2 regions of the Streptomyces sp. NPDC006872 genome follow, and region 1 is predicted to be linked to the other one. Evidence: riboswitches for the same ligand, from Rfam matches in the RefSeq annotation. Region 1 holds a riboswitch; the other holds the start of a gene.
The links. A riboswitch is a leader RNA that binds a small molecule or an ion and turns the genes downstream of it on or off. The one in region 1 is predicted to bind cobalamin.

Region 1 (4,746 bases):
GTCGGGCTCGCGGTTCTCGCGGATCTCACGCACCGCGCCGCCCGGCGGCAGCTGCGGTTGCTCCTCGGGACGCGGCCGGTCCGGCTCGCGCGACTTGACACGCGCGCCCAGCCAGAAGCCGCCGGCCAGCACGGCCAGCACGGCCATGCCGACGACGAACATCACGAGGCTGAGCAGGCCGCTCGCGGCGGCCAGCTGCATGCTTGCGGTAGTCATATCAGCCGAATACCCCCGTAACGGGTCATGAACCCGCCATTCCGGGACCATTCCGGGGCCGTGACTCCCCGTCGACGGAACCTCACGCATGGCGTCCGGCACAGATGTCGCCGCCGGGCGGGTTTGGCGCCGCCCTTCCCGGCTACCCGCCGGGGGTGACTTCGACGACATCCCAACAGGAACTCTTCCGATTCCTGGAGGACCGCTTCGCCTGCGCCCAGGCGTGCACCGAATGTGCGCGAGCCTGTGCGCTGCGGGCGAGCCACGTGGACCCGGACGGGACCGAACGAGACGAACTCGTGCGACGCAAGGGCATCATGTGCGCGGAGGTGTGCGACGCGACCTGCCGGGTGCTGTCCGAGGACAGCCGGATGGACGAGGCCGGCATCCGCGCCCAACTGGAGTGGTGCCGGACCGTCTGCCTGGAGTGCGCCCACGCCTTCGACAAGCACCCGGGAGCCGAGGAGGGCGCGGCCGCCTGCCGCGCCTGCGCCGCGACCTGCACGGACTTCATCGGCACGCTGGTCTGAGACCGCGCGCAGACGCCCTCACCGCAAACGCCCTCACCGCGGGCGCCTCACAGGGGGCGGCCCATCCGTACGTTCCAGCGCCCCGACCGGCCGCTGAGCTCCACGGCCGTCAGCGGCGGGACGTCGGTGCGCCAGAACGCCGACTCCGGCGCTCCCAGCGCCCGCACCACCGCGGCCCGGACGACCTCGGGCTCGGCGACGGCCACGGTCCGCCCCGGCTGCAGTGCGGCCGTGTCCAGCCAGGCGGCCACCCGTTCGCACACCGCCCGCACCGACTCCCCGCCGTGCGGCGCGGCCGCCGGGTCCGTGAGCCACGCGGCCAGCGCGTCCGGCTCCCGAGCCCCCACGTCCGCCAGTGCCTCGCCCCGCCAGCGGCCCGCGTCCAGCGCCGCCAGCCCGGGCGCGTCCACGGCGTCGAGGCCCAGTGCGGCGGCCGTCTCGCGGCAGCGCACGGTGGGGGACGTCCAGACGCGCTCGGCCGTCGGCAGCGTCCCGGCGGCCGCCCGGGCCTGCCGCAGCCCGACGTCGTCGAGCGGACCGCCGTCGTCGAACCGCGCCTCGCGCAGGGCGGCCGTGAGTGCGGGGGAGACCAGGACCAGCCTGCTCGTCATGCGAGGCCTTTCTCTCGTGCTCGGTACCCGGGCGGGCAGTCGCGGGCGTCGGTCGGCCGCGTCACGGATGTGACTGTGCGGGTCGTCGAGCAGTCGTACGGCCGAGGCCGAGGCCCCGAGGTCGAGGCCGTGGACAGCCGCTGGTCCGTCGCGGCCCGGTGCCCGACCTCCTCGCGAAGGCGCACGCCGTCCTCGTCGAACAGGCCGCTCTGGACGGCGAGTCGGTGCCACTGCTCGTCGGCCTCGTCGACCTCAACGGGTCGGTCCGCCGGTGCGGCGACCGTCGCGGAAGCCGCTGCCGAGGCGATCCGGTGCCGGGCGGCGCGGGTCGGCGGCACGTTCTCGACCTGCGGGTGCTCGGCGGTCTCCAGCCCGGTGCGTCCGAGCGGCGCCCTCGGTTCCTCACCCGTCATGGGAGGTCATCCTGCCGGACGGGCCGGCGGTCCCGCTCCCGTACCCCGTCCATGCGCCCTTGGCCGGAACTGCACTTTCGCGGTACGGTCCTCGACGAAATCGACATCGACGACGGACAAGCGGAAGCCGGTGGAAGCCCGGCACGGTCGCGCCACTGTGTGCCGGGCCCCCATCTCAGGTGCGGGCCGGGTGAGTCAGACCCGCACCGTCGTCCTGTGCACCACCGAGCCGGGACGCGAGTTCCCCCAGGAGGTCCTGCCATGGCGCAGTCCGCCGTCCAGCCGAGCGCTACCCCTACCGCCCTCCCCGAGAAGCTGCCGATCGGGGCGATCGTCCCGTGGGCGGTCTTCTTCGGCATCCTGATGCTGGTCCTGCTGTACTTCGTCGGCGCCGAACAGGGCGCCACGTCCGTGGTGTCCGGCGAGGGCGTCCACGAGTGGGTGCACGACGCCCGCCACCTGCTCGGCTTCCCCTGCCACTGACAGCGAAGAGGAAGCGCATCCGCTCATGAACTCCGCAACTGTCAGAAACCTCCTGGTCCGTGGCATGCTCGCGGGACTCGCCGCGGGCCTGGTGGCCCTCTTCGTCGCCTACTTCCTGGGCGAACCGCGCGTCGACGAGGCGATCGCCTTCGAGGAGGCGCACGCCCACGAGCACGGCGGCGAGGAACTCGTCAGCCGCACCCTGCAGTCCACCGCGGGCCTGTCCACCGGGGTCCTCGTCTACGGAGTCGCCTTCGGCGGCATCGCGGCCCTGGCGTACTGCTTCGCGCTCGGCCGGATCGGCCGCTTCGGGCCGCGCGCGAGCGCGCTGCTCCTGGCGGGCGCCGGGCTGGTCTCGGTGTACGTCGTCCCGTTCCTGAAGTACCCCGCCAACCCGCCGGCCGTCGGGGATCCCGACACGCTCAACCAGCGCACCACGCTGTACTTCCTGATGGTCGTGCTCAGTGTGCTGCTGGCGGTCGGCGCCGTCGTCCTGGGCAGGCGTCTCGCGCCGCGCCTGGGCAACTGGAACGCCACGCTGGCGGCGGGCGGGTTCTTCGTCCTCGTCGTGGGTCTGGCGTACGCCTTCCTGCCGTCGTTCAACGAGGCTCCGGCGGACTTCCCGGCCACCCTGCTGTGGCAGTACCGGCTTGCCGCCCTCGCCGTGCAGGCAGCCCTGTGGACCGCCTTCGGGCTGGTCTTCGGGGTGCTCGCGGAGCGCCTGCTGGCCCCCGAGGCCGCCAGGAAGCCGGCGGTGACGGCCCAGCCGACTCCGGTACCTCACTGATCACCGCACGGTCGAAGGGCCCCGGAGCGCTTCCGCTCCGGGGCCCTTCTGGCGTCGCGCTCCCCATTCCCAATTTCTGGAACACGTTCTACCGTGTGCGCCGTCAGGACCGTCCGGACACCGGCCTCGGGAAGCACCGTCCGGACACCGGCCTTGGGAAGCCAGGAGGCGCCGTGCACCTCGACCACACGCCCGAGCAGCTGCGGCTGCGCACCGAACTGCGCGCCTACTTCGCCGAGTTGGTGCCGGCCAACGCCTACGCCCGGCACATCGACCCGGTCGCCGCGAAACGCTTCTACCGCAAGACCATCCGCCGGCTCGGCGCGGACGGCTGGCTCGGCGTCGGCTGGCCGAAGGAGTACGGCGGCCGGGGCCTCACGCCCATCGAGCAGTTCGTCTTCTTCGACGAGGCCGCCCAGGCCGGCGTGCCGCTGCCGCTGATGGCGCTCAACACCGTGGGGCCGACGATCATGCGGTACGGCACGGACGAGCAGAAGGCGGACTTCCTGCCGAAGATCCTCGCCGGTGAGATCGACTTCGCCATCGGCTACAGCGAGCCCGACGCCGGCACCGACCTCGCCGCCCTCAAGACCCGTGCGGTACGCGACGGCGACGAGTACGTGGTCAACGGGCAGAAGATCTGGACGACCAACGGCGACACCGCGGACTGGGTCTGGCTCGCCGTGCGCACCGACCCCGAGGCCCCGCCGCACAAGGGCATCACCATGCTCCTGGTGCCGACCGCCGACCCCGGCTACTCCTGCACGGTCATCCGCACCCTCGCCTCGCACGACACCACCGCCAGCTACTACGAGAACGTCCGGGTCCCGGTCTCCCGGCGGGTCGGCCCCGAGAACCAGGGCTGGCGGCTGATCACCAACCAGCTCAACCACGAGCGCGTGACCCTCGCCGCGCACGGCACGATGGCCATCCGCGCCCTGCACGACGTGCAGCGCTGGGCGACGGAGACCAAGCTCGCCGACGGCCGCCGGGTCGTCGACCTGCCCTGGGTGCGCCGCCGGCTGGCCCAGACCCATGTGAAGCTCGACGCGCTCAAGCTGCTGAACTGGCAGATGGTCGGCGCCCTCCAGAACGGCACCCTCACCCCCCAGGACGCCTCCGCCGTCAAGGTCTACGGCTCCGAGGCCCGCCGGGACGCCTACGCCTGGCTGCTGGAGATCGTCGCGGCCCCCGGCGCACTCCAGGAGGGCTCCGCGGGCGCCGTGCTGCACGGCGAGCTCGAACGGGGCTACCGCTCCGCCGTGATCTTCACCTTCGGCGGCGGCAACAACGAGATCCAGCGGGAGATCATCTCGTGGATAGGGCTGGGGATGCCGCGGGTACGGCGTTAGCCTGCTTGTGACGAGGATTTACAGTTGGCTCCCTGCCGGTGACCCGCGGCTTATGTCCTGCTGGGGTGTCGTCAGTTCCTCATGGCGCTCAGGACGGCGGTGGCCATGCCTCGTTCACCGTGTTCGTTGGGTGGACGACGGCTGCCGGGCTGCTGGGCCGGAGAGGTTCGATCCAACGGGTGCCGGCAGGGGAACAGGCGTCGTGTCCGGCGGACGGGGCGTACGTGTCGACGTACGTCGCCCCGGCGGCCTGGGCGCGGTCGCCGAGCATGGTGTTGAGCTCCTGTTGCTTCTGGCGCAGGAACGTCACGTCGCCGGGGGCGAGGGGCAGTTCGCGGCCGCACTCGGTGCCTT
Region 2 (4,746 bases), on a different contig from region 1:
GCGGGCGGCCTCCAGGCTGATGACGTCGGCGTCGAGGTCGTCGATGGCCTGGACGACGTCGCCGAACTCGGCGTAGCACATGTGGGTGTGGATCTGGGTGTCCGGACGGACGCCGCTCGTCGTCAGCCGGAACGCCTCCGTCGCCCATGCGAGGTAGGCGGGGTGGTCGGCGGCGCGCAGCGGCAGCGTCTCGCGCAGGGCGGGTTCGTCGACCTGGATGACCGAGGTCCCGGCGGCCTCGAGGTCGTTCACCTCGTCGCGCAGGGCGAGGGCGACCTGGCGGGCGGTGTCGCCGAGGGGCTGGTCGTCGCGGACGAAGGACCAGGCGAGCATGGTGACCGGGCCGGTGAGCATGCCCTTGACCGGGCGTGAGGTGAGGGACTGGGCGTAGGTCGTCCAGCGCACGGTGATCGGCTCGGGGCGGGAGACGTCGCCGGCCAGGATCGGCGGGCGGACGTAACGGGTGCCGTAGGACTGCACCCAGCCGTGCCGGGTGGCGAGGTAGCCGGTGAGCTGTTCGGCGAAGTACTGGACCATGTCGTTGCGTTCGGCCTCGCCGTGCACCAGGACGTCCAGGCCGGTCTTCTCCTGGAAGGCGATCACCTCCTGGATCTCGGCCCTGATCCGCTCCTCGTAGCCGGCCGTGTCGATCCGGCCGGCCCGCAAGTCCGCGCGGGCGGTGCGCAGTTCGCCGGTCTGCGGGAAGGAGCCGATGGTGGTGGTCGGCAGGAGCGGCAGGCCGAGGTGGGTGCGCTGGGCCGCGGCCCGTTCGGCGTAGGGCTGGGAGCGGCGGGCGTCGGCATCGGTGACGGCCTCGGCGCGGGCCCGGACGGCAGGGTCGCGGGTGACGGGGGAGTTCATCCGGGAGGCCAGGTCGGACCGGTTCGCGGTCAGTTCCGCCGAGAGGGAACCGGTGCCGTGGGTCAGCCCCTTGGCGAGGGTGACGATCTCGGCGGTCTTCTGCCGGGCGAAGGCGAGCCAGCGCAGGATCTGCGGGTCGACGTCCCGTTCGGAGGCCGTGTCGAGGGGGACGTGCAGCAGGGAGCAGGAGGCGGCCACGTCGACCCGGTCGGCCAGGCCGAGCAGGGTGCCGAGCAGGGCGAGGGATTTCGACAGGTCGTTGATCCAGATGTTGCGGCCGTTGACGACACCGGCGATCAGACGCTTGCCCGGCAGCCCGCCCACGGCTGCCAGCGCGTCGAGATTGGCTGCGGCGGTGTCGGTGAAGTCCAGGGCGAGCCCGTCGACGGGCGCCTTGGCCAGGACCGGCAGGGCCTCGCCCAGCCGGTCGAAGTAGGAGGCGATCAGCAGTTTGGGCCGGTCGGTGAGGGCCCCGAGGTCGCGGTAGGCGCGGGCGGCGGCGTTCAGCTCGGCCGGGGTGCGGTCCTGGACGAGGGCGGGCTCGTCCAACTGCACCCACTCCGCGCCCGCCGCCCGCAGGTCGGCGAGGACCTCGGCGTACACCGGGAGCAGACGGTCCAGCAGGGTCAGCGGGTCGAAGTCCGCCGGCACGCCGGGGGCGGGCTTGGCCAGCAGCAGATAGGTGACCGGGCCGACCAGGACGGGACGGGCGGTGAGTCCGAGGGCCAGGGCCTCGCCCAACTCGGCGACCTGCTTGGTGGAGTCGGTCGTGAAGACCGTGTCCGGGCCCAACTCGGGGACGAGGTAGTGGTAGTTGGTGTCGAACCACTTGGTCATCTCCAGCGGCGCGACGTCCTGGGTACCGCGCGCCATGGCGAAGTAGCCGTCCAGGGCGTCCGCTTCGACGGCCGCCCGGTGGCGGTCGGGGATCGCGCCGACCATGACGGTGGTGTCCAGGACGTGGTCGTAGTACGAGAAGTCACCGGTGGGCACCTCGTGGATGCCGGCCTCGGCGATCTGCCGCCAGTTGCCGGCACGCAGTTCGGCGGCGGCGGTCCGGAGGGCGTCGGCGGTGATGCGGCCCTTCCAGTAGCCCTCGATGGCCTTCTTCAGTTCCCGGTTCGGGCCCTGGCGGGGGTAGCCGTACACGGTGGCCCGTGCTGCCGCGGCTGCGGGCTTGGTGGTCACGGAGATCTCCTTCGCGAGACGAATCCCTGAGATCCCGGCGACGGGACGCGAGCGCGAAGGGGTGACGAACCGGACGGCGACCGACTGCGCAGGGTACGGCGCAGTCGTCCGTCCGGTATGTACGCCGACCCGCCCACGAGGTCACCGGGATGTCCGCGCACGAGTGGTTCGTGTGCGGGCAGTTGGCAGGTCTTCGGACTCGCGGGCACGTCTTGGTCGTACGAAGTCGTACGAGACACCTACTGGCCGTCGCTTCCCAGGCCCTTCGTGGACCCAGTGCGTATGACGGCGGTCGTTCCCGCTCACCGCTGCGGGGCAGTCCCGGATTCCCACCGGGTTCCCTCTTGCGACGCATCCCGCCTGGCGGACGGGGCGAACCAGCTGCACCAGCCACCGTACGGCGGCCTTCAGGGATGCGGCCCATGGTGTCCGGCATTCGGATGGTGGGGTGAGCCACATGGCGGACGTGTGTGGAACGGCCCGGGGGAGGGAAGCGCCCCCCCGCGCCTCCCCGAGGCTGGAGCCCTGTCACGCCCCCTGCAGGCTCGCCGCCAGGCGGACGGCTGCGTCGACCCGCGTGTCCAGCACCGGTGACGCATCAGGCCAGCCCGCGTACCGCACGCACAGCTCCTGGCGACCGATCTCCACCGATTCCACGCCCTGCGGCAGATCCAGTCGGTGTATCTCCCGGCGGCGCAGTCGGGCCGGCGGCCGCTCCTCGGCGAGACGGACCAGGATCGCCGTGTACCAGCTGTTTCCCCCCTCGAGGCCTTCGTCGACGATCAAGCAGGCGATGCCCACTTCGACACCGTCCCGGTGCACCACGGCCAGCACTTCGCCGCGGAAGAGCGGGCTCGCCGGCAGCTTCCACTCCTCCCCGTCGGCGGTGAGCGCGGCCAAGTCGATCTCGCAACGTCCTCCGTTGCGGCCCGCCCACGCGGCCAGCATCGCGCGGCTGCGCGCCTGCCGCTCCGCGTCACGCCGTACCTCGGCCAACGTCATGGCGGAGAGCGCGACCCCGAGCACGACCGTGAAAGCCACAACGAGCAGGATCACCTGCCACGGGAATCCCCAGATGAGCCCGCCGACGAGGAGGATCGCCGACCCGCCTCCCGCGATGACCGCACCCATGATGAGAGCTTCCCGCTCATCGTCCATAAGGGGCATGTACCTCAGTAGACCACCGGTTGCCGCCAATTGCCCTACCCGGTCAGTAAAGTGGCCACGACACACCAGTAGTTGACGGTACGTCAGAGCTTCCGCAACATCCACAACGGACAGCAGACGACAGTCCAGCTCCACACGCCCTGGGCGTCCCTGCTGTTCGTCCTGGCCGCCGTCACAGCGTTCCCCGCCCACCCCGGACTGCTCGGACGCGGCCGGCTCCCGCCCGACTTCGAGAGGCGATGCGCCGATCTGGGCCGCCCCTGCCGCCCGGCAGTCGGGCTCCTGCTGAACCGCGGCCGCTAGAACGGCGTTCCGCGGGTGCCGGTCCGGCTCTCAGTTGGTTCCGGGCTGGATGAGCTTGTAGAAGAGGCGGGCGCCGGCCCGTTGGGCGGACTGGCGCAGCCGCACCGGGAGCGGCCGGGCAGATGCCCGCCTGGGCGGGTTCGTGGCCAGGCGGGGGAAGAGGGCTTCGGCGTTGGTGCGGTTGACGGCTGCGAGGGTGCGGGGGTCCACGCCGCTGTCCAGTCCGTTGGCGAAGTACTGGGAGGCGGGGGCGGGGGCGAAGGGCCAGTCGCTGCCGAACAGGACGTGTCCGGGGCGGGTGAAGGCGAGCAGGGTGGGCAGGGCGGCGGGGCTGGCGGAGAGGGCGGTGTCGTAGTAGAAGCCGCGCAGGTCGTCCAGGGTGTCGAGAGGGCTGCGTCCGGTGTCGGCGGCGATGGCGACGGCCATGCGGTGGGAGGCGTAGGGGACGAAGCCGCCGGCGTGGCTGAGGACGAAGCGGATGTTCGGGTAGCGGCGCGGGATGCCGTTGCGGACGAGGAGGTAGGCGGCGCGGGTGGTGTCGAGGAGGAAGTCGGCGGCGAACGGGGGGATTCCGTCGACGGCGGGTGCGGGGAGTTCGGCGGGGTGGACGAAGACGACGGCGCCGTGCTCGTCGAGCACTCGCCACAGTGAGTCCTGGCCCTCGGCGCCCAGGTAGACGCCCTGGTTGTTGGCGAGCAGGGTGACCCCGTCCGCCCCGAGTTCGGTGAGGGCCCGCTCCGCCTCCTGCGCCGACGCGTGGATGTCGGGCATGGGCAGTGTGGCGAACCACCCGAAGCGGTCGGGGTGTTCGGCGGCGACGGACGCCGAGTGGTCGTTGAGCCGTCGGGCCAGACCGGCGGCCTCGCCGGGGTGGGTGAGGAAGCCGGCGCCCGGGGTGGAGACGGAGAGGATCGCCGTCTCGGCCCGCAGCAGGTCCATCAGCTCCAGGGCCGCCTCGGGGCTCCAGTCGGGCAGGGCGCGGCCGCCCGCTTCGGCGATGCCGGCCTTGGCGAGGACGTCGCGGTAGAAGGACGGGATGACGTGCTGGTGGACGTCGATCCGGCGGGGTGCGGTGTTCATGAGGAGGTCTCTCGGCTTTCTGGGGTGAGCAGGTCGAGGCGACGTCGATCCAGTCGTTCCGGCCGCCGGCCACGCCGCGTGCCGCAGGTTCAACGAGTGGCGTCGGATGCGGGTGTCGACGCGGCGACGGGGTGGTGCGGCCGGGCC

Region 2: it holds a riboswitch for cobalamin, as region 1 does, so the genes downstream of both, metE (5-methyltetrahydropteroyltriglutamate--homocysteine S-methyltransferase) here and ABZ725_RS32405 (CbtB-domain containing protein) in region 1, are expected to answer to the same signal.

The regions. Positions count from the first base shown of each region.
Region 1 is NZ_JBEYIL010000012.1:134,090-138,835, forward strand. It holds gene ABZ725_RS32385 (DUF6479 family protein) at 1-216, opposite strand, end outside; gene ABZ725_RS32390 (ferredoxin) at 372-746, shown strand; gene ABZ725_RS32395 (histidine phosphatase family protein) at 794-1,357, opposite strand; gene ABZ725_RS32400 (hypothetical protein) at 1,354-1,770, opposite strand; cobalamin riboswitch at 1,839-1,996, shown strand; gene ABZ725_RS32405 (CbtB-domain containing protein) at 2,032-2,253, shown strand; gene ABZ725_RS32410 (CbtA family protein) at 2,279-3,040, shown strand; gene ABZ725_RS32415 (acyl-CoA dehydrogenase family protein) at 3,214-4,392, shown strand; gene ABZ725_RS32420 (SGNH/GDSL hydrolase family protein) at 4,481-4,746, opposite strand, start outside.
Region 2 is NZ_JBEYIL010000002.1:778,275-783,020, forward strand. It holds gene metE (5-methyltetrahydropteroyltriglutamate--homocysteine S-methyltransferase) at 1-2,049, opposite strand, end outside; cobalamin riboswitch at 2,216-2,446, opposite strand; gene ABZ725_RS08480 (hypothetical protein) at 2,578-3,180, opposite strand; gene ABZ725_RS08485 (hypothetical protein) at 3,289-3,519, shown strand; gene ABZ725_RS08490 (amidohydrolase family protein) at 3,550-4,599, opposite strand.